3 regions of the Marinobacter sp. CH_CUG1437-1 genome follow, and region 3 is predicted to be linked to each of the others. Evidence: predicted binding sites of a transcription regulator. Region 3 holds the regulator's gene; each other region holds the start of a gene.
The links. Region 3 encodes sigma-54, which starts transcription at its own class of promoters, with help from an activator protein. Its sites were predicted from a motif close to ANTGGCATNNANNTTGCTNT; they were not measured.
Positions count from the first base shown of each region.

Region 1: flgA (flagellar basal body P-ring formation chaperone FlgA) is a predicted target of sigma-54. The motif match lies at 1,123-1,142, and genes of this name have one in related genera.
Region 2: glnA (glutamate--ammonia ligase) is a predicted target of sigma-54. The motif match lies at 6,677-6,696, and genes of this name have one in related genera.

Region 1 covers NZ_JAYMEW010000004.1:8,231-18,384, forward strand. Annotated here, with positions in the region: gene WA411_RS12105 (CheR family methyltransferase) at 1-127, opposite strand, end outside; gene WA411_RS12110 (chemotaxis protein CheV) at 165-1,094, opposite strand; gene flgA (flagellar basal body P-ring formation chaperone FlgA) at 1,283-1,984, shown strand; gene flgM (flagellar biosynthesis anti-sigma factor FlgM) at 2,161-2,487, shown strand; gene WA411_RS12125 (flagella synthesis protein FlgN) at 2,495-2,965, shown strand; gene WA411_RS12130 (pilus assembly protein PilB) at 2,996-3,745, opposite strand; gene WA411_RS12135 (peptidylprolyl isomerase) at 4,009-4,584, shown strand; gene mnmC (bifunctional tRNA (5-methylaminomethyl-2-thiouridine)(34)-methyltransferase MnmD/FAD-dependent 5-carboxymethylaminomethyl-2-thiouridine(34) oxidoreductase MnmC) at 4,589-6,472, shown strand; gene WA411_RS12145 (CBS domain-containing protein) at 6,546-7,178, shown strand; gene WA411_RS12150 (hypothetical protein) at 7,192-9,942, opposite strand; gene ligA (NAD-dependent DNA ligase LigA) at 10,086-10,154, opposite strand, start outside.
Region 2 covers NZ_JAYMEW010000007.1:120,198-130,351, reverse strand. Annotated here, with positions in the region: gene WA411_RS16795 (LamG domain-containing protein) at 1-1,586, shown strand, start outside; gene ntrC (nitrogen regulation protein NR(I)) at 1,648-3,075, opposite strand; gene glnL (nitrogen regulation protein NR(II)) at 3,072-4,166, opposite strand; gene WA411_RS16780 (DUF4124 domain-containing protein) at 4,421-4,945, opposite strand; gene glnA (glutamate--ammonia ligase) at 5,120-6,523, opposite strand; gene typA (translational GTPase TypA) at 7,084-8,895, shown strand; gene pip (prolyl aminopeptidase) at 9,022-9,984, shown strand; gene dtd (D-aminoacyl-tRNA deacylase) at 10,076-10,154, shown strand, end outside.
Region 3 covers NZ_JAYMEW010000003.1:532,603-542,756, reverse strand. Annotated here, with positions in the region: gene lptB (LPS export ABC transporter ATP-binding protein) at 1-599, shown strand, start outside; gene WA411_RS11290 (RNA polymerase factor sigma-54) at 757-2,277, shown strand; gene hpf (ribosome hibernation promoting factor) at 2,378-2,686, shown strand; gene ptsN (PTS IIA-like nitrogen regulatory protein PtsN) at 2,774-3,244, shown strand; gene rapZ (RNase adapter RapZ) at 3,273-4,157, shown strand; gene WA411_RS11270 (HPr family phosphocarrier protein) at 4,165-4,434, shown strand; gene mgtE (magnesium transporter) at 4,444-5,805, shown strand; gene yjgA (ribosome biogenesis factor YjgA) at 5,821-6,348, shown strand; gene WA411_RS11255 (carbon-nitrogen hydrolase family protein) at 6,392-7,237, opposite strand; gene WA411_RS11250 (YhdP family phospholipid transporter) at 7,268-10,154, opposite strand, start outside.

The sequences.
Region 1 (10,154 bases), on a different contig from region 3:
CTTCGAGAATCCTGCGCAGCCTGCTTTTTACCAGGTACTGTTTGTTCTCGCCGAGTAAAATCCCACAGGCATCCTGCAGGAACGATTTGAAGGCTTCATATTCCTGTGGCGTTATTTCCGCTTTCATTGGATCTCTGTTCTGAGTGAATCTTCGAGCGGCGCCATCAACCCTGGTCGATGATCTCCATTACCCGCTCCGCCAGCTCGTCCGGACTGAACTTTGCCATAAAGTCGTCGGCCCCGACCTTCTTCACCATCGCCTGATTGAACACACCACTGAGGGAGGTGTGGAGCATGACAAACATGTCTGCAAGGGCCGGGTCACCTTTCACCTTGGTGACCAGGGTATAACCATCCATTTCCGGCATCTCGACATCGGAGATAATCAAAGAGAAATGATCCCGCGCCTTTGAACCGTCAGAAGTCACCTCCTTCAGGTATTCGAACGCCTGCTTGCCGTCGTTCTTTGTGATGACTTCCATCCCGATGGCCGTCAGGCAGCGCTCGATCTGCCGGCGGGCCACTGAGGAGTCGTCCACGACCAGCACCGGGAGATGCCCCGGGACGCGCTCGGCACTCTTGCTCAGAACCGCCTCGGTGACATCCTCACCAAGCGGAGAAACTTCTGCAAGAATCTTCTCTACATCAATGATTTCGACCAGCTTATCATCAATTTTGGTAACAGCGGTAAGGTACACATCGCGCCCTGCTCCCTTGGGCGGAGGCAGAATGTCTTCCCAGTTCATGTTCATGATCCGGTCGACGCCGGTGACCAGGAAACCCTGTGTCTTGCGATTGTACTCGGTAATGATGACAAAGCTGGTAGCCAGCTCTTCCTGGGGAATGCCGGGCAAGCCAATGGCCATGCTCAGGTCAATGATGGGGATGGTCTCACCGCGGCTGTGAGCGACGCCACGAACAACAGGCCGACTGTTGGGCAGTGACGACAGTTTCGGACACTGCAGTACTTCTTTCACCTTGAAGACGTTGATCCCATAGATCTGCCTCCCCCTTAAGCGGAAAAGAAGGAGCTCCAGGCGATTCTGCCCTACCAACTGGGTTCGCTGGTTAACACTGTCCAATACCCCTGCCATTTCGATTCTCCTGGCCTGCCGGAATTACAACGGCATATATCTTGCTGGTCACTGAATAATAGCGTGATTGACGGAAAGCCGTCATATCAGCGGCGGATTAGCCCGTTTAACGGCCACTGCCATCGAATCCTTAGCCTGATTCGGGCTTTTCTGCCTTGTTGTTGACAGCATAGGACAAACTGCTACGTATGCGCACCACCAAATTCGCTCTGATACTGCTAATGTCTTGCTTGAGCGCCCCGCTGCTGGCTGACACAACCGCTGAACAGATTCGCCAGGCGACACTGGAATTTCTTGACGGCTTTGCCAGAGAACAGGCCGCAGAAGGCTACACCGTATCCTTTGAACCGGGCTCCATCGACGACCGACTTGCACTCGCGGAATGCGAGAAGCCCTTGAGTGTCGAATTCAGTGGAGATCCCTGGAAAAGCACCAGCCCTTCGATGCAGGTGGCCTGCGAAGGATCAAGGCCCTGGCGGATGTTTGTGACGGCTCCCGTTTCCATCCACGGGCCGGCCCTTGTGGCGGCAAGACCGCTGACACGGGGAGAACGGGTAACCGAAGGCCTCCTCGCCAAGCAGTCCGTTGAAATCAATGCCTCCCGGCGCGGCGTCATTACCGACGCGAAACAGGCCATTGGCATGGAAGTGCGCCGGTCGGTCAACGCAGGCTCGCTGATCACGCCGGATATGCTCTCTGCGCCAAATGCCGTGGAACGGGGCGACCATGTTATCATCACCGCCAAAACGGGCGGATTCTCAGTGCGTTCGCGCGGGAAGGCCCTTGCCAGCGCAGGGGTTGGCGAACAGGTTCTGGTTGAGAATCTGCGATCCTCCCGCACGATCAAGGCCAGCGTTGTTGCGCCAGGTCATGTCGAAATCCCGATGTAAGCCCGCCTCGGCATGAGCTTGCCGGTGCGGCAAATCCCTGCCGGAAACCCGGTAGAAAAAAAGAGACGAAAAAACTACTGAAAATTACTAAAGGTTTTCGCGGCCCCGCCGTTAAGAAGACATAAACTCGAGTAAGCGCTGCATTCACGTGGCGCGACAGGCAAGCAGGTACAGATATGTCAGTTGACTTAAATGGAATTGGCCCCGGCCAGGTCAACACCCAGAGAACCACGGCCGACAAGAGCGCCGGCACCCAGAATACCCAGCCGGCGACCAACGAACAGGCGAAAACCCAGGCCCAGGGTGCCCGGGGCGAGAACGTCAGCCTGAGCAATCAGGCCAAGAATCTCAAACAGCTTGAACAGAAGCTTGGCGATTATCCGGAAATGGATGACGACCGCATCGAACAGATCCGCTCCGCCCTGGAGAACGGAACCTACAAGATTGACGCCGAGAAACTGGCCCAGAAAATGCTTGAGATGGATGAAAGCATTTTCGGGTGAGTAAACCATGGCCGCAATCGATGATCTGAAGACCCTTCTTTCCCAGGATGTCAGTCAGCTGGAGACGCTGGCTGATATTCTCGAAAAAGAAAAGACATGCCTTGCCAGTTCTGACCTCCGCCAGCTGGAAACTCTGACCAAAGAGAAAAACGAGCTTCTGGGTGCCGTTCGCGAACGCGCCAAACAGAAAATCCGGACATTGGTCCAGATGGGATACCGCCCGGAAAGCGGCGAGCCTTCCCGCTTTATCCGCAGCGCCGGTTTTTCTGAGCTGTTCCAGCTCTGGCAGGAAGCGGACCAGAAACTCCGGGCCTGTCAGACGCTGAACCAGACCAACGGTCGGGTGATCAGCCATCTGCAAAAACGCCTGTCACGGCTCACCGACATATTCCGTGGCGCCACCGGTCAGCAAAAGCTGTACGGTGCCCAGGGGCAGCAGACCACAGTTTCCAGCAGCACAGTGCTTGCCAGCGCCTGAGCAGGGCCCTGGCAAGCAACGCTTTTTACTTCATCGGGTATAGATTGTCATCTGGGAGTCCGGATGGAAACGGATGTCGTGGATACTCACGTTACCCATTGAGGTACCCTGGCTACCGCTGACCCGGATATTGTCCATGCGGATTTCCTCGATGCGCTCGGGGAATGCAAGCATCAAGGCGCCATCATCCCTAATCCGATAGCGAGGCTCACCGTCGCGGTAGTGGACACCGGAAATTGTCAGGTCCGAGTCGAGAAAGTTGAGGACCGGTACAAAAATATTGGCGGTAAGTTTCAGCCCCTCGATGACATCTGGGGATCCGTCTGCGCCCTGTTCGCCGTCACCCGCCGGATTCTCAACCATATCGCGTACAATACCGATACGCTCCAGCAGGTTCGGGTCTCCCTGACCTGAGACGGCCGCCAGCTCGGTCTCGCTCAGTGGAGCGAGGTTACCGCGCTCATACAATTCACCAGCCTCCAGCGATGCCTGGGACGCTTCGGCCGAATTGCTCGCCGCAAAGGTGACCAGGGGCTGGAATGGCAGCGTTACCGCTGTGACGAGCGCCGCAGCGTTGCGATACCGGGACTGGTGCTTTAGGACCCGGTGAAGTTCTTTTTCGCTGATCCAGCCAGCCTGGATGAACACCTCACCCAGGCGCTGTCCGGTTTCGCGCTGGAGCTTCAGGCCCTCATCCAGTTGTTTCTCGGACAGGTAGCCGCGATTAACAAGCAGCCGCCCGAGGCGTGACTTTTCTTCAAATCCCTGACGGATTCTCACCCAGTGTCTCCTCTTGAACAGTGAAAACCGTACAACCCGGCCCGGCCAATGTGATCCATGATTTCCGATACCCGGAATGTTAGACGATCACAGCGCAATGTGCGTGGATACAGTCACCGTTTTACCATCCCCTTCTGGTAAGATCTGGCACCTGATAACAGAATTCGCTGAATTGTCGCAGCTAAAACGCCTGCGCATAACAAAGAGAGCGGTTGCAAATGACAAACTTGGTAAAACCCCTGAAAACTGTGACACCCGTACTGATGATGGCTCTCGCCTTGCTGGTGCCGGCCTCCTGGGCAATGGCCCAGAGCAATGAGCAGCCCGCCAACGAGCCACTACCAATGGTTCGCATGGTGACCAGCGAGGGCGTAATCGAGCTCCAGCTGCGACCGGATGTCGCCCCGGATACGGTTGCCAATTTCCTGCAGTACGCCCGGGAAGGTTTCTTCGACGGCACCATTTTTCACCGCGTTATCCCCGGATTCATGATCCAGGGCGGCGGGTTTACCGAGGAGCTGTCCCGGAAATCGACCCGCGCCCCGATCCGCAATGAAGCCACAAAAACCCTGCCGAACCTTCGTGGAACCATTGCCATGGCGCGAACCAGTGCGCCCGATTCTGCAACGTCACAGTTCTTTATCAATCTTACGGACAACGGGTTTCTGAATGCCGGCGTCCGCGGCCCGGGCTATGCGGTTTTTGGCAAGGTCACCCAGGGCATGGGTGTTGTCGATGCCATCGCCCGCAAACAGACCACCCGGAAACAGGGCATGGCCGACGTGCCGGTGGAACCTGTGACCATCGAAACCGTCACCGTGGTTGAATCCGAAGGCTGACACCGTGAACCGGCCATTGCAGCCCCCTGCGATCGAGCCAGCTGAACTGGTCTGGCACGACGGGGTCCCGGAATCAAAGCGGTTTGGCGATGTTTACTTCAGCCGGGACAACGGCCTGGAGGAAACCCGCCACGTTTTTCTGCAGCATAACCAGTTGCCGGAGCGCTTCTCGCAGATTCCCCGGGGCGGGAGCTTTGCTATTGCCGAAAGCGGTTTCGGAACCGGCCTGAACTTTCTGGCAGCCTGGCAGGCCTGGCGCCACCATGCGCCAACCCATGCTGCTACCCTGCATTTTGTCTCGGTGGAACGTTTCCCACTCACTCGGGAAGACCTGACCCGCTCCCTCGCCTTGTGGCCCGAGTTAAAGGTGCTCGCTGACGAACTGCTTCTGCATTACCCACCTCTGGTGCGAGGGGTTCACCGACTGGTTCTCGACGGAGGGCGGGTTCGACTGACGTTGTTTTTCGGCGACATCAATGACGCCTGGGAAGCCCTGGATTTTAAAGCCGACGCCTGGTTTCTGGACGGCTTTGCTCCGGCCCGCAATCCGGACATGTGGCTGGAGAACACCATCCGCCTGGTTCGCGCGCATAGCAAGCCGGGCACAACGCTGGCTACCTTCACTTCCGTCGGTCGGATCCGTCGGGCTTTCCTCGAAGCCGGATTCCACATGGAGAAAACCTCCGGATACGGCCGCAAGCGGGAAATGCTGAAGGGAGTGCTTGAGGCGTCGGCCCGGGCTGAACCCGAACAACACGGGACCATCGCCATCATTGGAGCGGGCATTGCAGGCTGTACGCTGGCACGAAACCTTGCAGAGCGGGGTTTGCCCGTCACACTCGTTGATTCCCATGGGCCGGGAAATGGCGCGTCCGGAAACGCCCAGGGCGCACTTTACGTAAAACTGGGAGTTGAGTTCAACGACCAGACCGAACTGGCCCTCACGGCCCTGACCTTTGCCCAGCGCTTTTACAACAACTGGCGCAACCAGTACTGGCATCCGACTGGGCTGCTGCAATTGGCCCACAGCCCCCAGGAAGAGGCCCGACAGGCGAAATTTCTCGATCGCAACGAATACCCCGGGGATATTCTATGGCCGGTGAACCGGGCTCAGGCCAGCGAACTTGCCGGCGTTCCGACGCAAACAGGCGGTCTCTGGTTTCCCGGCAGTGGCTGGCTGGAGCCGGGAAACCTCTGCAAAACACTGACTGACCACCCGCTGATATCGACCGCCTTCGGTACTACCGTTAGCGGGCTCCGGCCCTGCAACGGGCAATGGCACATATTCATGGAAGACGGATCGCCCATCGTGGCCGACCGGGTGGCCATCTGCTCAGGTCATCTCAGCCCGGAACTCATTCCGACAGAGGGACGCTTTCGCCTGAAAGCAATACGGGGCCAGGTTTCACACCTTCCGGCACCAGCCATTATCAGCCCCAAGGCCGTTATCTGTGGTAACCGGTACCTGAATCCGACGCTCGGTGAGATCGCCGTGACTGGAGCCACCTTTGATCTTCGCGACAACAACCCGTTGCCGACGATCGAAAGCCATAACGAAAACTTGCAGGAACTCGGCTCAATGCTGCCGTCCCTGTTTTCTTCCACAAGCGAAAAACCCGGTGGCGCGGATCTGGACGGCCGGGTCGCCTTTCGATGCACCACCCACGATTACCAGCCCGTCGCCGGCCCGGTATACGATGGCGAAAGCGCTTCTCTGGATGGTCTCTTTCTCTTCACCGGCCTCGGCAGCAAAGGCCTGACCTACGCTCCGCTGCTGGCCGAGTATCTGGCGGACCAACTGACCGGGCAGCCTGCCTGCCTCCCGGCGAACCTGGTCAGACGGCTGGAAACACGGCGTCTGTACCAGACTGATATGGCGGTTTCGTAATAAACTACCTCTGAAGTTTCCGGTCAGACTGCCGTTAACCGTGGAAAGAGTGGCATAGTCACGGAGAGAGCCCATGTCCATTTATGTCAGCGAACCCGGCCGACCGGTCGGCACCCGGCTACCGGAGACATTCCGGGCAAGGCCCGTGGGCGATGTCACGGAGCTGGCAGAAACCAAGGCGATCAATCCCGGCAGGAGCGAGGCAACAGACGCAGAGTTTCAGCAGGCGGCTAATGCCGGTCGGTACAAGGCTTTGGAAGAATATGGGGCAGCGGCAGCCGGCGAGCGTCGCGAAGACCGCGCTTACCTGCCCGTATCCCGTATTTCATCACCGGCACTTTACTCGGTGCAGGCTTCAGCAACCATTTCCGAAGCGCTGTCAGTGATGGATGAGCATCAGGTTCATCACCTGGTGATCATGGCGGAAAACAACGTGGCTGGCCTTGTTGATCTGCGCTGGCTCCTTGGTTGGCTGCACGAACACGACGCCAATGCCATGACCCAGAGCCTGGTTCACATTGAGCTTCCCGCCTTTCTGACGGCCTCTCCCGAAACCGATGCCCACCAACTCGCCAGGCTGATGCTGGCCCATCAGCTCAATGCCGCACTGGTGGTAGACGCCAGTGGCGCAGCCGCGGGCATCGTAACCAGTACAGACTACCTCAAGCTATACGCCAGCTCTGGGCGACACGAGGGGACAGTTTAGCGCCCCCGGCCAGCTAGTTCAGTGGCGTCAACAGCTGACCCTCGGGGCTGAACAGGAGCACGTACCAGTCACTGCCGGTTCTGCTGAGCGCGACGATCTCATCCTCCCGGTAATTCGTCAGAGCGAGGATTTCCGAGTTGTCCACGGCAAGCTGATAGCGCCAGTCGTTTCTGAACCCGGTGTCTTCACCCTCAGTCTCCGCTTCCGGAACCAGCGATACCCGGGCAACGATGCCCTGCTCCATACCCGACACAACGCCTTCACTGGCAAAATCTCCGTCCGTGGACCCTGCAACAACCAAGTCACCATCGAAACCGGTCAGGCCCTGAAGTGTTTCAGTAGCCTGGTCGTTCTCATCATTCAGGGAAAAGGCACGACTCACGAGGCCTGAGGAGGAGTAACCCAGAAGGAACCCTGCCGTACTGGAAAGCAGCTCCCGCTCCAATTCAGGGTCCTCTTCCTCCTGCTCCAGCACAGAGTACGCTCCGTCACTGGCACCTATCAGCCAGAGCGTGCTGCCCTGGAACAGGCCATTGGAGACCGGTTCATCCCCGGCAGTACCCACCTGTTTGACACTGAGCTCGCTGGTTGCACTGGACGCGGTGTAGAAGAAAGCATCAATGCCTCCTATTACCGGAACGCCTTCCACAGAGCCCGCCGCGGAACCAAATAACCCGGGGCTGATAGACTCGATACTGCCGCCTGCGACGCTGTCATCGGCAGCCGACCCCACCTGGCGGGTCCAGGCCACCGCGGGCTGCTGGGTATTGCCGTCAAGCTCCGTATCAATACGCTGCAAAAAGCTGTCCGTACCGCCCGCTGCCTGCTGCTGATCAAAAACACCATCGGTTTCACCTGCCAACACCACATAGCCGGTGTCCCGGTTTATTCCGGCCCAGCGCACCTGATCGTCGGCATCCGTCCCGGTCCGGGTCTTCCAGGTTGGAACGTATTCGCCACCGTTGGAGGCGGAATCAAACCAATACAGGGAGGTTACAACATCCTTGCCACCGAGTGCGGTGGTGCCCGCGACCGGTTGATCGGTGCTGTACGCGACGACAAATTCAAATCGGTCTACTCTGGTGCCACCCTCGGTCACCTTACGCTGTACCACGTTAATGACCGGTTTTGGCGAAATCAGGCTGTCACCGGCAGAGGAAATGGCCAACTGCTGTAACTGGGCACCGCGCTGGTCGAAAATCCGCACCAGTACCCTATTGTTATCCTGAGTGTCGAAGCCCGCGACAAACAGCCTGCCGTCGTGCCCCATGGCAAGGTCCGTGGCAACAAAGCCATTACCGCCGTTCAGCGCGAGGGGCGTTGTCAGCTCGTTGAGGCTGATACGGAGCAGGTTGTCAGATGCAGCCCGGGCGTAGTCCTCGCGGCCAGCCTGAAAGCTCTCATTGATACCAAGCAATATGAATCGGTCACTGAAGGCCGGATTGGCGTAGCTGCCCGCGGGCACCCGGATCCGGAATGGCACTTCGTCGGTTCCCTCGGGGAAAACCAGCTCGTCGTTCTCAACCCAGTTACCGCCTTCCAACCGCTCGATAACGAACTCGGAATCAAGCCTGGCCGTAGAGTCTTCGGTATGGCTGAGTTTGGCAAAAATATCCCGGTCTCTGTCGCCGGAAAGCTTGGCAACATACTCGCGCACATCACCCACGTTCAGGGTATCCCTGCCCCCACCTTTTACCGTTTCGAGGGACAGGACGGGCTCGTTATCCTGAATCGAAAGATTGGTGACGACGCCACCGTTACCGCTTCCGAGGCCCGCCAGACCGGAGCGCACTTCGGTGAGAGCGAGCCTGAGGGATTCAACCGGCTCAGCAAAACTGTCCTCGACCACTTCCAGCGGCAGATAACACTCGGTAATACCTGGCTCAAGGGTGATGACACCCCGGGTATAGAAGCCCTGGTCATCGAGCTCATAGTCGATGTAGTCGAGTTCATTCTCACCGATTTCGTCCAGCGAAACCGGACTGTTACTGCCCAATCCAACGATGTCCTTGCCCAGAATGGCATCACCAGCGTTGGAGGCACTGTAATCGCAATTCTGGTGTGGAGGCGAGAATCCGACGTCGCAGCTGGAGGCGTCATAATCGGACAGCAGCTCAAAGGCGACCGCAACCCGGGTAACCGACGGTTGATCGAGGATTACCTTGACGAAAACGCGGCGCGTCGGAAGTGTCAGATCTTTGGTGCCGGAGACCGAGCCGTCGTCGTTGTAGAGATTAATGGTAAAACTGTGCTCACCGCCGGTCTCCAGATCCGGCAAGGCGCATTGTTCGCGATTGCTTGCCGGAATCTCCGGGCTTTCGCCCTCCGTGAACGGCTCGGCATCCAGGGACATCACGTTGTATTTAACATCGATATCAAACGGTTGGGCGCCCGCCATGCGGCCATCGGTTGTTACCAGGTTGATATCTTCAGTTTTGCCCAGGTCTGCCTCTCCCCTGCTACCACCTGTAAGCCCAGGAACGCCACGCATTATGATGCCCTGCCGGGCTTTGTTACTGGTGTCTTCGAGCGCCAGCCAGGACGGCGCGTTGGTCAGGGAATAGTCAAGGATGTCCTCGCCACCGTAAGCCCCGAAGTTGTAGGAGTACTCAACGCCGAGATAGGCAAACACCGGGGGCACGCCGAGAATTGTGGGCTGATCGGGATCTTTTTCCGTCTTGCAGCCAGAGAGCCCGAGCGAAAGCAGGGCCAGAAAGACAAGTTGGCGAACGGGATGAATGCGGGAGTATAAATCGGCGCCCATGGAAAAATCCGTTTCAATCGTTGTTATTGTGGTAGCGACCGCCGGGTGAAGCAGAAACACCGGGCGGTTTACACACCGTTACAGAACAACGCCATGGTAGCCAATTTGTTACGCAGGGGATCTGCGCGAGTTCTCAGATTCGGTTAGCCCGCATCCACGCCATGTTCCTGCAGCAGAGCAACCAGGCCCGCCTCATCCAGGACAGGAACCTC
Region 2 (10,154 bases), on a different contig from region 3:
AAACAGACGATCCAGCTGGCGCTGCGCCCGGGCTTGATGCGGGGGCGGGAAGTATATCTTTGCCCTCTTCACGACCAGCGACTTCCAATCTGACTGTTGACTTTGATCGGGGCCTTGCAAGCCTGGGGCTCATTCCTACCGATGTTGGTCACTATGCTCTGGAGCTGGAAGATTCCGAATCCGGTCTCATCCTGGATGAGAATGACAATCCCATCGCCATCGCAGGCACCGGCCCTGAATTAACGGTCAGGCCTTTTGCTTTTGCCGTGACAGTGGCTGGCAACCCAGCGACGGAGTCGCCCAGCGGAGCCGCCTTCAGGGCGGCGGGGCGACCGTTCGATGTTTCGGTTCGGGCCGTTCAGTACGACAGTGCTGACGATGCAGATGCAGACGGCCAACCGGATGGTCACGGAGATACTGATGCCGCCAATAACTCCGATCTCACGGATAACGCATCCGTAGACAGCTTTGACGCGACCGTTAGTGTAGCCAGTTATCTGATTGCGGGGCCCGCAGGGGCAGCTGATCCAGGGCTGGCAGGCTTGAGTGGCTTGAGCGGCTTCAACTCTGGGTTTGCCTCTGGTTCAGCATCCTTTAGCGAGGTTGGCTCGGTAGAGGTCACGACAGGACTCAGCGGCACTTTCCTTGGCCGCTCTGTTGCGGTGGTCGGGGATTCCGGGCCCGTAGGCAGGTTCCACCCTGATACGTTCACTCTCGAAAGTGCGATGGACGGAGTACTTGATCCTGTCTGCAATGGTTTCAGTTACACCGGTCAGGGTTTCGGCTACAGTCTTTCGCCAGAGTTTACCCTTGCTGCAAGAGCATACAGTGTGAGCGGTTCTGGGCCTGTTACCCGAAACTATCGCGACAGCTGGCAGAAGCTGACAGTCGCGGACATCGCCCGGACTGATCCGGCAACAGACGCCGATGAGATTGGCGCTCAGAGCACAGCAATTGATGTGACCACTATTGCTGGTACACCAACTCTTACAGCGAATGGCAATGGCACGCTCATTTATCAGGCGGGACCAGACAACTTTACATATGACCGCAATGCAAACTCCCTGGTTGGCCCGTTTGATGCCAGACTCGAGACTGTGTTCACGAATATTTCTGATTCAGATGGGGTATCAATGCCGGCGGCGGAGCTGCCTACGCTGTCTTCCGCTGGCGCCTCGATTCGTTATGGTCGAATGATTCTAGAGAACGCCTACGGACCTGAAAACCTCGATCTGGAGATGCCGTTTGAAGTCCAGATCTGGAACGGGGCTGATTTCGAGCTTCATGGTGATGAGACTTGCTGGGCCTATGATACCGCCGATGCCCTGATAACAGGCACGCCCCCGAACACCTCGGTAAGTGTCAGTTCCGGAACTATAAGTGGTGGTCGGCCCGAGCCAGCAGCACCCCTTGTACTTGCTGCTCCGGGCGAGGGCAATACCGGCAGTGTACAGGTTGAATACCCGGTGCCGCTGTACTGGCAGTATGATTTCGATGGCGACGGTGTTGAGGAGAATCCGAAATCAACCGCGACATTCGGCGTCTATCGCGGCCACGACCGCGTGATCTACTGGCAGGAACGATAAAAAAGGGCAGGACGCGAGTCCTGCCCCAAAACATCAACGAACCCCGGCGGTTCGCCAATCGTCAGTCTTCCTCGTGTTCCGGATGATCCATCCCCAGCTCGTTGATTTTCCGGGTGAGCGTGTTCCGGCCCCATCCCAGCAGGATGGAGGCATCCCGTCGACGGCCACCGGTGTGCTTCAGGGCTGTTTCAATCATGATTTTCTCGAACTCGGGCACGGCCGTATCGAGAATTCCCTTCTTGCCTCGCTTCAATTCCTGTTCGGCCCAGTTTTTCAGGCCTTCCTGCCAGGTTGCTCCGGTGGTTGGTGTCTCGGCCTGGTGTAATAACTCGGGTGGCAAGTCATCAATGTGGATCTCGCGACCGCTGGCCATTACGGTCAGCCAGCGGCAGGTGTTCTCCAGCTGGCGGACGTTGCCCGGCCAGGGCAGGGTGGTCAGGTATTCTTCGGCCTCTTCGCGCAGGATCTTGGGCTCGACGGCCAGCTCTTTGGCCGCCCGTTTCAGGAAGTGCTGCATCAGGCGGGGGATGTCTTCCCGGCGCTCGGCGAGCTTGGGCAAGTGCACGCGAATGACGTTCAGGCGGTGGAACAGGTCTTCCCGGAAGGTGCCTGCCTGCACCAGTTTCTCCAGGTCCTGGTGGGTTGCCGCGATGATGCGCACATCCACCTTGATCGGGGTTGTGCCGCCTACCCGGTAGAATTCGCCATCGGCCAGAACCCGCAGGAGGCGGGTCTGAGTGTCAGCGGGCATATCCCCGATTTCGTCCAGGAACAGGGTGCCACCGTTGGCCTGTTCGAACCGGCCCTGGCGAGCGGCGCCAGCGCCGGTGAAGGCACCCTTTTCGTGGCCGAAGAGTTCGGATTCAATCAGGTCTTTGGGAATTGCAGCCATGTTCAGGGCAATGAAGGGATGGTTCGCCCGGGGGCTGTGGTTGTGCAGCGCCTGGGCCACCAGTTCCTTACCCGTGCCGCTTTCGCCGTTAATGAGAACCGTAATGTTGGAGTGGGAAAGCCGGCCAATAGCCCGGAAGACTTCCTGCATGGCAGGCGCTTCACCGATGATTTCGGCGTTGCGCTGGGACATTTCGGCCTGGGGTTCACCACTGGCACGCTTCTCATGGCTGTGGGCCACGGCGCGCTTGACCAGTGCGACCGCGTCATCCACATCGAACGGCTTGGGAAGGTATTCGAAGGCACCGGTCTGGTAGCTGGTTACGGCGCTCTCCAGATCCGAGTGCGCGGTCATGATGATGACAGGCACGTCCGGGTGAACGTCGACAATCTGGGACAGCAGGGTGATGCCGTCGACGCCGGGCATCCGGATATCGCTCACGATGGCGTCCGGCTGTTCGTGTTCCAGCCGCATCATGATGCTTTCACCACTGTCAAAAACTCGGGGCTGCATACCGGCCTGGTTAAGGGCGCGCTCCAGCACCCAGCGAATACTGCGGTCGTCGTCTATGATCCAGACGTTCGCCGGTTGGCTCATGGGGTGTCCTCCAGAGGCAGGAAGATGATGAAGTCGGTTCGGCCTGGTTCGCTTTCGCATTCGACCAGTCCACGGTGTTGGCCGATGATGCTCTGGGTAATGGAAAGGCCCAGGCCGGTGCCACTGGCACGGCCACTGATCATCGGATAGAAAATGTTCTGCACCAGCTCCGGCGGAATGCCGGGGCCGTTGTCGATAACGTCGACCCGGCACACGAGCCTGTGGCGTCGGTTGCCAATGGTGAACTGGCGCAGGGTGCGGGTACGGAAAGTAATGGTCGGCGGCTCGTCGGAGCTGTGGCTCGCCTGGTTTTCGAAGGCCGCTTCCATGGCGTTCCGTGCGATGTTCAGGAACGCCTGAATCAGTTGTTCCTTGTCACCCTTGAACTCGGGAATGCTGGGGTCGTAATCCCGTTCGAAATTCAGTCGTCCCTTGCTTTCGGCCTCAAGCAAGGTGCCTACCCGTTCGAGGATTTCATGAATATTGGTCGGCGCCAGCTTCAATGCCTTGTTCGGGCCCAGCATCCGGTCCACAAGGCTCCGGAGCCGATCCGCCTCGTCGATGATGACCCGGGTGTATTCCCGTTGATCCTCACTGTTGAGTTCCCGATCAAGAAGCTGAGCCGCACCACGGATGCCGCCAAGCGGGTTCTTGATCTCGTGGGCCATGCCCCGGACAAGAATTCGGGTGGTCTCCTGCTGGGAGATGATGTCTTCCTCACGACTGATCCGCATCAGCCTGTCTCTCGGCTGGATCTCGATCAGGAGCTCCGTCGGTTCCAGGCTGATGGGGGTGACAGAATAATCGACCGTAAGCCGGGAACCGCTGGTGAGGAGGAACTCGGCCTCGCGGCGAGTATAGGATTGTCCGTTCCGTACAGCGGCAAAAAGCGTTTTCAGGGCGTCTTCGGATTCCACCAGAATGTCCTGGAAGGGGTGGCCCTGACTGCGGGTCATGCTGGTTTCGAACAGGCTTTCGGCGGCGGGGTTGAGATACCGGATGCTGAGATTGTCCTCGAGCACCAGGACAGCGGTAGTGAGGCTGTCGAGAATGCTCTTGTATCCGGTTTGATGGGCCGAAGGCAGTGCCATGCGTGAATCCCGTTGGTTCGACATAGTGTGACCTCCGGAGTTTTGCAAAAAGCGAACCACTTTGAACCGGGTTCACGAATGAGTGGGCAAAGTGCGGGCAGAGGGGCTTATTGGCGCTGAAAAGTGCCGTAAGCTGGTGCAAATGGGAGAAATCCCTCTGACCAGTCCGGAAAATGCGCCCCGTTGCTGATCAGAGTATGGCTTTTTTCTGGTGCGTTCGCACCAAAATAGTGCGAATTGTTAGGCAGGTTTGGTTAGTTCAATGCGGAAGGGCGGTGAACGGTGAAGGTGATCGGTGAGCCGGTTTTCACCTGAACTCCGTTTTCATCCACGATGTGGACGCGGGCTTCGTGGGTTCCACGGAAAACGTTGTTGACGGTGATCGAGCCAGAAGTACTCTGCCCGACTGGCTGCCCGTCCAGCGTTACTTCGTATTTGTGACCAGGTTGGAGCCCGGGTGTGCTACGGACCTCGAACTGTACGTCGCCGCTGCCACTATGGAACGCCTGATTGTTGTCCGGATAGGCGAACGAGACGCTGTCGTAAGCTGCGCCTTCCCGCTGCACCTCTTCGCGCAGCTTTTCGGTTTCCTGAACAACTTCTGGCTTGGGCAATGTGATGGTCGTGACTGGCTTGACCTGGACCGCTTCAGAGCCCTCGCTCGGCTCGTCAGAGTAGGTGACGTTGCCGTAGGCATCGACATTACGGTAAACCTCGGCAGAGACGGGAATCGCCAGCAAGAAGAAAAGGCCGGCAACCAATCCAGACTTTGGATTCATAAGCTCACCTGTTATTGGGTTTCTTCGATTATCGGCGGCGCCCGGAGTCTTTTCAACGCCTGCAGACCCTGATGTTGGTTACATATCGTTAAGGGCTCCAGGCACTGTGCGGCTGCTCACAAAAAAGCCCCGCACGAAGGCGGGGCTTGTCTGCTTTCCCTCTACAGCGAGGTTTTAGCAGGAGTAGTACAGATCGAACTCGACCGGGTGAGTGGTCATGTTCAGTTTCTCGACTTCACCGCGCTTCAGATCAACGTAGCCCGCGATCATGTCTTCAGTGAATACGCCGCCACGAGTCAGGAACTCGTGATCTGCTTCCAGGCAGTCCAGGGCTTCGGACAGAGTCTCGGCCACGGTCGGAATGCTCAGGGCTTCTTCTTTCGGCAGGTCGTACAGATCCTTGTCCATGGCATCGCCAGGGTGGATCTTGTTCTGAATGCCGTCGAGGCCAGCCATCATCAGCGCTGCAAACGCCAGGTACGGGTTGGCAGACGGATCAGGGAAGCGAACTTCGATACGACGCGCTTTCGGGCTGTTTACATACGGGATACGGATAGAGGCTGAACGGTTACGGGCAGAGTAGGCCAGCATAACCGGAGCTTCAAAGCCCGGAACCAGACGCTTGTAAGAGTTGGTAGAGCTGTTGGTGAAGGCGTTGATGGCCTTGGCATGCTTGATCACACCGCCGATGTAGTACAGTGCGGTTTCGCTCAGGCCAGCGTAGCTGTCACCGGCAAACAGGTTCTTGCCGTCTTTGCTCAGGGACATGTGAACGTGCATGCCTGAACCGTTATCGCCAACCACCGGCTTGGGCATGAAAGTGGCAGTCTTGCCGTAGGCGTGGGCCACGTTATGCACGCAGTACTTCAGGATCTGAACTTCGTCTGCTTTGCGGGTCAGAGTGTTGGCGCCAACGCCGATTTCACACTGGCCAGCGGTGCCCACTTCGTGGTGGTGCACTTCGATTTCCAGGCCCATGGACTCCATGGCCGCACACATGGCGCCACGCAGGTCGTGGAGGCTGTCAACCGGCGGAACCGGGAAGTAACCACCTTTTACGCCCGGGCGGTGACCGATGTTGTTACGATCGAAATCTTCGCCGGAAACCCAGGCAGCTTCCTCAGAGTGGATGTGGTACATCGCACCCTGCATGTCGACGTTCCATTTTACGGAGTCAAACACGAAGAACTCGGGCTCGGGGCCGAACAGGGCGCCGTCTGCGATGCCGGTAGACTTGAGGTATTCCTCTGCGCGACGGGCAACGGAGCGTGGGTCACGCTCGTAACCCTGCATAGTAGAAGGCTCTACGATGTTGCAGGTGATGTTTACTGTGGTCTCTTCGGTGAACGGATCGAGTACGGAAGTCTCGTCGTCCGGCATCAGGATCATGTCGGATTCGTTGATGCCTTTCCAGCCCGCGATGGAGGAGCCGTCAAACATCTTGCCGTCTGCGAAAAAGTCTTCATCTACTTCGGTGGCAGGCAGTGTAACGTGCTGCTCTTTACCGCGGCTGTCAGTGAAGCGCAGGTCAACCCATTTGACTTCGTGTTCTTTGATCAAATCAACTGTCTTGGACATTGTGCATGCTCCGTAAGTTATACCGCACAGGCGGCTGTATTCATGTTCGTGGCGCCGGATCGCCCGGGTTATCGGGTTCCGATCTGTTTCTCAGGTTTGCGCAGCTTAGCAAATGCCGTTGCGTCTTACCTGTAAATTTCGGCTGATTTCGATAAAGCAAGGCGCTTGCCAATTTTTAGGGCATGCTCCAGAACGGCGCAACTGCAAGGGTTTGGGGCATATTAGAAGGAAATGATGCGCCCTCCACCGAAAACCTGCACCCAAATGGTGCACCTTGTTGGTGCATTTATGAGGTGGTCGCCCCAATGAGGTGCGCGCCCGCTGTATGAAGAATAGGCGTTTTTCTTCATATTAACGACACAGACTTTTCGCTATACTGCGCGCCGCTTCATTTTTTACCCTGTCATTTTCAGGTCCATGATCGGAAAGCACCGTGCAGGGTGCCGGGCAGCCAGCTCCGGTGAATGAGTTCATTTTACGGATTTGAGACGGCATGTGCTGGGATTCCCCCTGCGAACGACCTTCTCAGGTCATTGAGTGCATGCCGCAGGAATATTTTTGTGATTGAGAAACTTCGTAATATCGCCATTATCGCCCACGTTGACCATGGTAAAACCACGCTCGTAGACCAGCTTTTGCGCCAGTCAGGCACTTTGGAGCGCAAAGAGCTCGATAGCGAGCGGGTCATGGATTCCAATGATCAGGAAAAAGAGCGGGGCATTACCATCCTGGCGAAAAACACCGCTCTGAAATGGAATGGCTACGACATCAATATTGTCGACACACCGGGCCACGCAGATTTCGGCGGTGAAGTTGAGCGGGTCATGAGCATGGTGGATTGCGTGCTGCTGGTTGTTGATTCCATCGACGGCCCCATGCCCCAGACCCGCTTCGTTACCCAGAAGGCGTTTGCCGCGGGGCTGCGTCCGATCGTTGTGGTTAACAAGATCGATCGTCCTGGCGCCCGTCCGGATTGGGTTGTGGATCAGGTATTCGACCTTTTTGACAACCTGGGCGCGACCGATGAGCAGTTGGACTTCCCGATTGTTTACGCCAGCGCCCTGAACGGCATTGCCGGGCTGGATCACGAAAAGCTGGATGACAACATGGATGCCGTGTTCCAGGCGATTGTTGACCATGTCCCGGCACCCAATGTCGACCCGGACGGCCCGTTCCAGATGCAGATTTCCCAGCTGGATTACAACAGCTTCCTCGGCGTGATCGGCATCGGCCGTATCATGCGCGGCAAGATCAAAACCAATTCGCCGGTAACCGCTATTGGCGCCAACGGCAAAAAGCGCAACGGCCGAATCCTAAAGATCATGGGGCATTCCGGTCTGCAGCGTGTCGAGGTAGACGAAGCCCAGGCTGGCGACATCGTCTGTGTCAGCGGTATGGATGAGCTGTTCATCTCCGACACCCTTTGTGACCAGGCCAACGTTGAAGCGCTGCCAGCACTGACGGTGGATGAGCCGACTGTATCCATGACCTTCCAGGTCAACGATTCGCCGTTTGCCGGCAAGGAAGGCAAGTACGTTACCAGCCGGAACATCAAGGAGCGTCTGGAAAAAGAACTGCTGCATAACGTTGCGCTGCGTGTTGAGGAAGGCGACTCTGCCGACAAGTTCAAGGTGTCCGGTCGTGGCGAATTGCACCTCTCAGTTCTGATCGAGAACATGCGACGCGAAAACTTTGAGTTGGCCGTTGGCCGCCCCGAAGTGGTTATCAAGGAAGTGGATGGCGAAAAGCAGGAGCCGTACGAGAACGTCATCGTGGATATCGAAGAGCAGCACCAGGGTGCCGTCATGGAGCAAATGGGGCTGCGCAAGGGCGACCTGACCAACATGGTGCCGGATGGCAAGGGCCGCATGCGTCTGGATTACACCATTCCCGCTCGCGGCCTGATTGGTTTCCGGAATACCTTCCTGACCATGACCTCAGGTACCGGCATCCTTACGTCCACGTTCAGCCACTATGGCCCGATCAAGGTTGGGGACGTTACCAGCCGCCAGAACGGCGTCATTGTGTCGATGGCTACGGGTACCGCGCTGACCTACTCGCTGGAAACCCTGCAGAGCCGCGGCAAGCTGTTCCTGGATCCGGGGCAGGAGATCTATGAAGGGCAACTGTGTGGTATTCATAGCCGGGACAATGACCTGGTGGTGAACCCCACCAAAGCCAAAAAGCTCGACAACATGCGTGCCTCCGGCAAGGATGAAGTCATCGGCCTGGTGCCCCCCATCAAGTTCACGCTTGAGCAGGCGTTGGAGTTTATTGACGACGATGAGCTGGTGGAAGTGACGCCGAAGTCCATCCGGCTGCGCAAGAAGCTTCTGACCGAGAACGAGCGTAAGCGCGCCAGCAAGAAGTAACGTCTTTAATGGGGTCAGATGAAAGTCTTCATCTGACCCCATTTCCTTCTGTACTCCCCTCTACGGAATGCCTCTTTCTTTTCGCTTAAGCTAAACTCCGGGTAAATCCTTTAAACGGAGCGCTTCATGCTCAGCCTGTACCCGGAAATCAAGCCCAACGCCCAGCACCGTATTGCCGTTGATCCACCTCATGAACTCTACGTTGAAGAAAGTGGAAACCCCGACGGGATGCCGGTTCTCGTTGTTCATGGTGGCCCGGGGGGTGGGTGCGAGGACTATCACCGGCGGTTTTTCGATGCCGAGCGGTTCCGGATTATTCTTATGGATCAGCGCGGTGCCGGCCGTTCCACGCCGCTAGCAGAGCTCGAGGGTAACAGCACCGACAAGCTGGTTGAGGATATGGAGGCGGTACGCTCGTTCCTCGGTATCGATAAGTGGCTTCTGTTCGGCGGCAGTTGGGGGTCGACCCTGAGCCTTGTTTACGCCCAGTCACATCCGGAACGAGTGTCCGGGCTGGTTCTGCGTGGCATATTTCTCTGTCGTCCCCGCGATATTCAGTGGTTCTACCAAGAAGGGGCCAGCCGCGTGTTTCCGGACTACTGGTCTGACTTCGAGGCGCAAATTCCGGAAGTCGAGCGCGATAACATGGTGGCAGCCTATTACCGAAAATTGACCAGTACCAACGAGCTGGAGCAGATCCAGGCGGCCAAGGCATGGTCAATCTGGGAGGGTAGGTGTGCAACCCTGCATCCGAACCCCAGGGTAGTTGAGCATTTCGGCCATCCTCATGTAGCCATCGCGCTGGCCCGTATCGAATGCCACTATTTCATGAACGCCGCCTTTCTTGAGCCCGACCAGATCCTTCGCAATGCGCACCGTCTGGCGGACATTCCCGGGATTATCGTACACGGACGCTACGATATGGTTTGTCCTCTGGATAATGCCCAGGCGCTCAGTAAGGCCTGGCCCGAGGCAGAATTCCAGATCATTCGGGATGCAGGCCACTCTGCATCGGAGCCAGCTATTGTCGATGCACTCATTCGCGGTGTTGAGTCCGTTGTCGCGAAAACTGAAAAAAGTGCTGGCTGAATTGCGTTTTGAGGGTTGCGGCCGGTAATTGGCATGGATACACTCTTGCCCGATCTCAATTTTGCCTGTTCAATCGTCCTCAAGGCAGTTGATGAAAGGATTGATCCAGCGAGTTTCGCAAGCCAGTGTTACCGTGGGCGGTGAGCAGATAGCCTCGATCGACAAAGGCC
Region 3 (10,154 bases):
CCACCTGCTTCTACATGATCGTCGGGCTGGTCCCTGCCGATCGTGGCCGTATCACCATCGACAGCCGGGATATTACGCCACTGCCGATGCACGGACGCGCCCAGCAAGGCATCGGTTACCTGCCCCAGGAAGCCTCGGTGTTCCGCAAGTTGTCGGTACGCGACAACATCATGGCGATCCTCGAAACCCGTCGGGGGCTGGGCAAAGCGGATCGAGAGAAAAAGCTCGAGGAGTTGTTGGAAGAATTCCACATAACCCATATCCGGGACAGCGTTGGCATGGCCCTGTCGGGAGGGGAACGACGACGGGTGGAAATTGCCCGGGCGCTGGCCATGGAACCGGCCTTCATACTTCTGGATGAACCCTTCGCCGGTGTCGACCCGATATCCGTAAGCGACATCAAGCACATCATCCGGCATCTGCGTGACAAGGGTATTGGCGTTCTGATTACCGATCACAACGTGCGAGAGACCCTGGACATCTGCGAGAACGCCTACATTGTCTCCGGAGGCCACATCATCGCCTCCGGCAATGCCGATGCGATTTTGGCCAACCAGCAAGTCAAGGAAGTCTACCTGGGCGATGAATTCAGGCTGTGACACCGAAAGGCTCATTGTTTTGATGACCTGTAGCAAGTAAACTCGGCAAAGAACTTGCTAGGGTAAAATAAAACGACGGCAAGTAACCGGCATATATAGAATTTTTCACGACTTATGACACAAAGCGCTGATGAGTGACGGATCCTGAACCATGGTTATGAAAGCCTCCTTACAGTTAAAGCTGGGTCAGAGCCTGACCATGACGCCCCAGCTGCAACAGGCGATCCGGCTTCTCCAGCTCTCCACCCTCGACCTCCAACAGGAAATCCAGCAGGCACTGGAATCCAACCCCATGCTGGAGACATCCGAGGACGATGATCAGGCTGACGCAACCGCCGAGAACGACGAGCGCGAGACCAGCGAGAAAGAATCCGCGGCCGAGTCAGCGCCGGAACCTTCGAGCGACTGGGACGAATCAGAGAATGGCCCGGATTGGTCCTCCGAAAACGACATTCCGGACAACATTCCGGACGACCTGCCGGTAGACACCGCCTGGGACGACATCTACCAGTCCGCGCCCGCGCCGGCCGCCCGCAACGACGACGAGAACGATCACGATTTCGAGACCCGCAACTCGCCCACCGAGACACTTCAGGATCACCTGGAATGGCAGCTCAATCTGACCCCGCTGAGTGAACGGGACCAGGCCATTGCCCATGCCCTGATGGACGCTGTGGATGAGCGCGGCTATCTCACCAGTCCTCTGGAAGAAATCCACGCCGGACTGCTGGATGAAAACGAGGAAGACCCTCTTGAACTGGATGAAGTGGAAGCTGTCTTGCACCGTCTCCAGCATTTTGATCCGCCAGGGGTGTTTGCCCGGGATCTTCAGGAATGCCTGCTGATCCAGCTCAACCAGTTACCGCCGGAGACGCCCTGGCTGGCCCAGGCGCGACTGGTGATTACCCACTACATCAATCTGTTGGGCAACCGTGACTACGCCCAGTTGCTGCGGCGCAGCCGTCTGAAAGAAGACCAGTTGCGAGAGGTTCTGGCTCTGATCACAGGGCTCAACCCGCGGCCGGGCGACGTGATTGATCGCGCCGAACCCGACTATGTCATTCCGGACGTTATCGTTCGCAAGCATAATGGCCGCTGGCGTGTTGAGCTGAATCCGGAAATTGCCCCGCGCATTCGGGTGAATGCCAGCTATGCTTCACTTATAAGGCGTGCGGACAGCAGTGCCGACAACACCTACCTGCGTGATCAGTTGCAGGAGGCCAAGTGGTTTATCAAGAGCCTGCAGAGCCGCAATGAAACCCTGTTGAAAGTGGCGACCCGTATTGTCGAACACCAGCAGGGATTCCTGGATCACGGCGAGGAAGCTATGAAGCCGCTGATTCTTTCAGACATCGCCCAGGCGGTAGAAATGCATGAATCGACGATTTCACGGGTAACCACCCAGAAATACATGCATACCCCAAGGGGCATTTTCGAGTTGAAATATTTCTTCTCCAGCCACGTCAGCACTGACGAGGGCGGCGAATGCTCCTCCACGGCCATCCGGGCGATGATCAAGAAGCTCATTGCTGCGGAAACGCCCAAAAAGCCGTTGAGCGACAGTAAAATTGCAGCCATGCTAGGGGAACAGGGAATCAAGGTTGCGCGACGCACCGTTGCCAAGTACCGGGAGGCCATGCACATTCCGCCGTCCAACGAGCGCAAGCGGCTGGTCTGAATACCCCGGTGCGGGACGCAACACCGTATTCGCCGGCGCACAATGCGCCAGCACCCAGACCGGCTCCCGGGAGCCGGCACGATGACAACAGGAGACGCCTATGCAACTCAATATTTCAGGCCATCACGTAGAACTGACTCCCGCACTGAAAGATTACGTTTCAGAGAAGTTCGAAAAGCTCGAGCGTCACTTCGACCACATCAGTAACTGCCAGGTGACCCTGGAAGTGGAAAAGGTGCGCCAGATTGCGGAAGCCACGTTGCACGTAGTTGGTGGTGAGATTCACGCAAAGGCAGAAAACGAGGACATGTACGCAGCCATCGATGCCCTGATCGATAAACTGGACCGCCAGATCCTCAAGCACAAGGAAAAGAATGTAGACCGGATGCACGGAAACGGCTCTCGCTAACTGGCTGTTTTCATGCAAGTCATCTAATCGAGCTGCGACATGAACAACGTGTCGCAGCCTTTTTTTTAACGGAAACGCAGTCGATCCATGAGCGACACATCCCTGACCATAGACACTATTCTTGTTCCGGAGCTCACCCTCTGCAGGGTACCTGCGTCCAGCAAGAAACGGGCCCTGGAGTTTATTGCCGAGCAAATAAACCACCAGGACAACACGCTCAGCGAGACCCAGCTCTTCAACAACCTCATTTCCCGTGAGCGCCTGGGCAGTACCGGCATTGGCCAGGGGATCGCCATTCCCCACTGTCGCCTGGAGGGCCTTGATCACGTGGTGGGCGTTCTGATGACGCTCGAAGAAAGCGTTGAGTTCGACGCCATCGACAATCAGCCGGTGGATCTGATTTTTGCCCTGATCGTCCCGAAAGAGGCAACCAGCGAACACCTGGAGCTGCTCAGCCAACTGGCGGAGAAGTTCAATGAGCGGTCGTTCTGTGATCGCCTCCGGCAATGTGAGGACGCCGGCACGCTGTACCAGCGCATGACCGCCTCAGGCGGCTGATTTTCATTGCAGTGGAGGTGATTTGGTCATGAAGCTGATTATCGTCAGTGGCAGGTCCGGTTCGGGTAAAAGTACCGCGCTTCATGTGCTGGAGGACCTCGGGTTCTACTGCATCGACAATCTTCCCATTGGCTTGCTCTTTCCTCTCACCCGGGAAGCAGCGAGCCAGACCAAGCCCGGCCGGCTCGGCAAGATGGCGGTCAGCATTGATGCGCGCAACCTTTCCGGCGAGCTCGCCAATTTCGAGGAAATTTACCGGCGCCTCCAGGAGACCGGGGTTACCGTTGAAATTATCTTCCTTGATGCCGACGAGCAGTCACTTCTCCAGCGTTTCCACGCTACCCGCAGAAAACACCCGCTGAGTGACGACAAGACCTCCCTCAGGGAAGCCATTACCAGCGAGAAGAAACTGCTTGAACCACTGTCCAAGCTTTCCGACCTGTATGTGAACACCACCGGTATGTCGATGTACGAACTTCGGGATATGGTGAAGCAGCGAGTCGTGGGCCGGAAGGATCAGGAGCTGGCACTGCTGTTCCAGTCGTTTGGCTTCAAGCACGGAGTACCACTGGATTCCGACTATGTTTTCGATGTTCGCTGTTTGCCCAACCCTTACTGGGATACCAGTCTGCGGAAGTACGTGGGCACGGATCAGCCGGTTATCGAATTTCTGGAAAAGGAACCGGCGAGCCGGAAGATGATCGAAGACCTGAAGGCCTTCCTGGATACCTGGCTGCCCTCCTTCGCAGACAGCAATCGCAGCTATATGACGATTTCCATTGGCTGTACCGGCGGCCAGCACCGTTCAGTGTATGTTTGCGAGCAATTGGGCGACTACTTCCGGCAGCGTTACAGCAATGTGCAGGTACGCCATACCGAACTGCCACACCTTCAGACCCGGGAAGAGATCTGATCGAACCATGATTCGCCGCCCGATTACCATTATCAACAAGCTGGGTTTGCACGCGCGCGCCACGGCCAAACTCGTTAACACGGCATCCAGATTCGACAGCAGTGTGCGGATCAGTGGCAAGGGCCGGGATGTGGACGCAAAAAACATCATGCAGGTGATGATGCTGGCCGCCAGCAAAGGGACCGATGTGGAGCTTATTGCCGATGGTCCGGATGAAGAGCAGGCCATAGAAGCCCTGGCCGAACTGATCAACGATTATTTCGGCGAAGGTGAGTAAAATAAACACATGACCGATATTCTGGAAAAAAGCCAGGCCCGCCAGCGCCTTCGCTCACTGAGCGAGGCCCTGGACAGTGGCGCACTGAAACAGGTTGCCCGCATCCTGAACGGTGGCCTGAGCCCCAGTGATATTGCCCATTTGCTCGAATCCTCTCCGCCCCGCCAGCGTGCCCTGCTCTGGAACCTGGTAGACAAAGAGCTGGAGGGCGAGGTTCTCCAGTATCTCAGCGATGATATCCGGGGTTACTTCCTGAGCCAGTTGAACGCCCAGGAACTGGCCGACATCATCGAGGATTTCGAATCCGACGACCTGGCGGACCTGCTGCAGCAGCTGCCGGATACGGTTATCCAGGAAGTCCTGGAGACCATGGACGAGCAGGACCGGCAACGGGTAGAGGAAGTGCTCTCCTACCCGGAGGACACCGCCGGCGGCTTGATGAATACGGACACTATCACGGTGCGTCCGGACATCAGTATTGACGTTGTACTCCGCTACCTGCGCCGACACCGCAACCTTCCCCCCATGACCGACAGTCTGATCGTGGTGAGCCGGCGGGATGATTTCATTGGCATGCTGCCGATTACCAAGATGCTGGTATCCAACCCCGCCTCCACCGTGCGGGAAGTGATGGATACCGACATCGAGCCGATTCCCGTAAGCCTCTCCGACACCAAGGTAGCGACATTGTTTGAACGCTACGATCTTATCTCGGCGCCGGTGGTGAACGAGGAAGGCCGGCTTCTGGGCCGCATCACCATCGACGACGTGGTAGACGTTATCCGGGAGGATGCTGACCACTCCCTGATGAGCATGGCCGGTCTGGACGAGGACGAGGACACCTTCGCGCCGGTGTGGAAGACATCGCGCCGCCGCGCCGTCTGGCTGGGAATCAACCTGATCACCGCCCTGATTGCATCGGCGGTGATCGGTTTATTCGAGGAAACCATCGCCAAGGTAGTCGCTCTGGCGGTGCTGATGCCTATCGTCGCGAGCATGGGCGGCATTGCCGGCAGCCAGACCCTCACCCTCGTCATCCGAGGGATGGCGGTCGGGCAGATCAGCGGTGCCAATGTAAAATGGTTGCTGAACCGAGAATTCCTGTCGGGCATCCTGAATGGAATGCTGTGGGCCGCCGTTGTTGCCGGCGCCGCCATGCTCTGGTTCCAGGATTTGCTGATAGGAGCCATTATCGCTGCCGCGCTGGTGATCAATCTGGTTGCAGCTGCCCTCGTCGGCACGGTTCTGCCACTGTTTCTCAAATCCCGCAACATCGACCCGGCCCTGGCAGGCAGCGTGATTCTCACGACCGTTACGGACGTGGTCGGTTTTATGGCGTTTCTCGGCCTTGCGACGATTTTCTATGCTTAAACGGATGTCGGATTTATGAAAGATCACCAAGACAACGACGCGCCAGAATACGACGGTCCCAGCAAATCCCAGTTGAAACGGGAGATGCATGCCCTGCAGGATCTTGGCAAGCGGATGCTCGATCTGAGCAATGATCAGCTGGAAACGCTGCCAATCAGCGATACACTTCGTGCCGCCATCGAAGAATCCCGGCGCATCCGCCAGAACGAGGCGAAACGGCGGCATCTGCAATACATCGGCAAGGTGATTCGCCAAGAAGATGATCCCGAGGCCCTGGCAAAAGCCATTGATGCCTTCGACGCCGGTAGCGAAGAGCACACCCGCCGGCATCACCTGGCGGAGCGCTGGCGGGATCGAATGATTGCGGAAGGAGACTCGGTTGTTGGGGAATTTTTCAGCTATTGCCCCAGCGCCGACATGCAGCATCTGCGCAACCTTGCCCGCAACGCCCGCAAGGATGTAGAGAAGCAAAAGAACACCGGCCAGGCCCGAAAACTCTTCCGGTACCTTCGGGAATGCATCGACGACGCTGAGGCGATGTGAACCTGTGAAGTCAGGGGCAGATGACGGTTCATCTGCCCTGCTTTCAGCCTTTGAGCCGACGGTGCTCCCACACTGGCATCCGGGTGCGCAGGTTGGCCACCTGATCCAGGTCCAGCTCGGCGGCAACCAGTCCCGGGCCTTCACCCATTTCCGTCACCACCCGCCCCCAGGGATCACAGATCAGGCTGTGGCCATAGGTGCGCCGGCGCTCGCTGTTCTGACCACCCTGGCCCGGCGCCACTACCCATACCTGGTTTTCGATAGCCCGCGCCCGGATCAACGGATACCAGTGAGCATCACCCGTCTGCCAGGTAAAAGCGCTCGGCAGGCAAATCCAGTCCACATTCTGCTCCCGCAACAGCCGGAACAGCTCCGGGAAGCGCAGGTCGTAACAGATCGCCAGCCCCAGCTTCCCGGCGGGCGTGTCCACGGTCACCACCTGCTCGCCGGGCTCGAAGGTGTCGGATTCCCGATACTGGCCATGGGCGTCTTCGACCATGGCGTCGAACAGGTGGATCTTGTCGTAGCGGGCAACTTCCCGGCCCTGATCGTCAAACACCAGGCAGGTCGCCCGAACCCGATCTTCGATCTCGGAGCCATCCGGTCGCTTGGCCACAGGCATTGATCCGCCCACGATCCAGATTCCGAGCTTTCGGGCCTGCTCCGCCAGAAATGCTCTGATTACAGGCTCAGGGCCGGCTTCCTGACGGCCACAATCGATCATCTGAGACGTGGCCAGAACTGCAAAATTCTCTGGCAGCACCGCGACAGAAGCCCCCTCTGCGGCGGCCTCCTTCAACAGCTTTTGCGCTTCAGCCAGGTTGGCCTCGATATCATGGCCGCTGACCATCTGTATGGCCGCAACCCGGTTGGAAACACGCTTGCTCATAACTGCCTCCGCTATTGCCGAACAGAAAACTCACTCACCGGTATCGAAGACCCGCTGCAGATCCACCTCCGGCTCATCCCATGTACCGGTCACACTATAGGTCGCACTGGTCAGCCTGCTAAGAGGATCGCCCAGAATCTTGTCCAGTACAAACAGAGCGCCGCCAATCGGCGCTCCTGCCCCCATAAGCAAAGCGGCCAGGGGTAAGTTCTGGGTCAGGGGTAACACAACCACAAGTCGCATATCCAGATCTTCGCTGGCCATATTGGTGGTACCACTGAGCTTGAAAGCGCCCGATGGGCCCACAATCTGAAGTTCCGGATCCATGGTCAGCAATCCGTTGATAATTTGCGCCTTCCCCGAGATCGCGTCAAAGGCCACGCCCCGCTCATACAGATCAGAGAAGTCGAGCTTCAGCCGGCGCCAGAGTGTGTCGGAGTTCAGCAGATTGAAGACACGGAACAGTTGAGCAGTGTTGTTTCGTTCAAGGATGACCCCCTCATCCAGTCGCAGGCTTACGGAACCGCTGAGTTCGGGTATGGAGAACTCATCCGGGCGGCCGGGCCAGTCCAGGTCCAGCTCGATGTTCGTGCCCTCGTTGGTAACCGGCATTTCGGCATTCAACAATTCATTCAAGTCCGACAGGGCACCACCGGTTATCGAGCCTTTGAACCGGCTGGTTTCACGGTCTCCGACGATGCTCCAGGTCATATCTCCCAGCAGGGTCAGGGAGTTGAGGCGACCCTCGATGTCGTTCACCTGTAGCCGGAAAGGCTCAGGGCGAAGCCGGAAGGCCCACTGCCCCAGGGATTCTTCATTCAGCCGAAGTTCAGCGATCGACACATCGATATCTGGCCAACTGCCCATATCCAGCGCCCGGAAGGCTTCCAGCTGTTCTTCCAGCGTTAATAATTCTTCGGACTCCTCACGGGGGGTCTCGCTACGGACGAGCCGTAGCACCTGAAAATCAGCCTTCACTGTCTCGCCGCTCGTCGGAATCACCAGCCGGCCTTCGGCGCGTCGGGAACTGGTGTTGACCACCCAGCGGTCATCAAGGTCGAGCGCATTGATCTCGATGTCGCTCAGGACCTCTGGGCCAAGATAGAGCCGCCCCAGGCGCAGATCAAACCCGGTTTCTTTCCACAGCAGATCAAACGTGGCCCGGTTTTCCCAATCACCGGTAATGCCGAGACCGCCGGAAGCGGATGGATTGATCGTGGCCCGCAGCGGTGCGGCCTCACTCGCTGTTTTTGACAGCGGCTCCGGCCAGTCCACCGACAGCCCCTCTAGACTGGAGCGAACGCGAATTCCGGATGTTGACTGGGCTCCCACATCCAGTTCGGCACTGTAGGCAACTTTACCCTGCAGACCAAAGCCGGAGTCCGTTGACAGCCCGGCTTTGGCGAACACTTCCGGTACCCGGAGAGAGCCGGACTGGCGAATGCTGAGTGCATTGCCGGCGCGGGCCTTGCTGAAGGCGATGGTTACCGGCTCGCCGAAAAACTCTGCAGCCAGGGGGCCACCCGAGAATCCATCTTCACTGTGATAGGTCAGCGCACCACGAACCGATTGCCATTCCAGCCCGGCTGCCGGATAGGACACGGCGCCCTCCTTGACGGCAATACTCGCTTCAACCACGGGCGGCTGGTCCGAGCCCAGCGGCAGATCAATGCCCAGATCCAGCTGATACTGACCGCGGTACTGAAGTTTCTGGGCCTCCGTCCCTGCCATGTCACCCAACGGGCTGTTTTCCATCCAGTAACCAACCGACTCACCCGGCACCCGAGCCGAGGCATCCACCTTTATTCGGGTACCTTGATCAGAGGGAATAACCCGGACTGTTCCGGAAGCCAGATCCAGGCCTCCGGTTCGCCCGGCCTCCAGACGGACCAGGGTATCACCATTGTGAACCCTGACATTGCCCCGGGCGCCTGTGACTGCCGGCCAGGCGTCATCGTAACGAACGGACGCCTGGTCAAACTCATAGATCATGGACGTCACAAAGGACCCTTTCGGAGCATCCGAGCCTATCTGGCCATGGCCGAAGAAGGTTCCCGAGGTGATATCTGCCTCAAGGATCGCCGTGGTAAGCCAGTCATACAGTCCCTGGTTGACCGCTTTGACCGGAACAAAGTCTGCCAGCATCCCGGCATTGCCGTTTTTCACCGAAACCTTGAGACCAAGGTTGTCCTCGCCTTCGCGATCCATCCTCAGGTCAAAAGCACCGTCGAGTTCTGTGGCTTCGCCATAACGCATTCGAACGCCGTCTGAAAATACCCGGGTGATGGCACCATCCAGCTGCCAGGCCACGTCCCCCTCAATTTCCGGGAAGGACCAGGCGCCACCGAAAAGCTGGGGAAACTCGAGAGAGACAGGAGACTGCCCCGCCGCGATCCGGACATAGCCCTTTTGCCTGTCGAGAAAGATCTCACCGTTGGCGGAGGTGATGCCGGGTGCGCCGCCGTGGGCCCTCACGCTGACCTCGCGCAAACGTCCCGAGAGCTCGAAATCCTCCGGTGCGCCGTCGGGGAAGAAGATTTTCAGTTGATCAAGGAAGCCGCCCGGGCGATAGTTTCCCAGAGCACGGAGCGCGCGCTCCGGGAGTATCGGAAGCCTGGCCGCAAGGCGGCGGGTGGGCGCGAGTGGCAGGGCATCGGCGATCACGGACATGCCGCCATCCGACGGCGCCAGCCTCAGGCTGAAGGGGGAAACCACGTCACCATCCCAGGTCCACTGGAGCTGCTTCAGGTGCCACTCCCCGAGTGCGAAGGCGCCGGTTTCGACCAGGGTTTCATCGGTCATCACGCTATCGTGGCGACGCCAGCCGAATCTGGCCTGGATATCCTCCAGGGGCGCCAGGGATTCGTACCCGACACCCAGTTGCAGGTAGGGTGTTCGAACGGTTCCGGTCACCTGT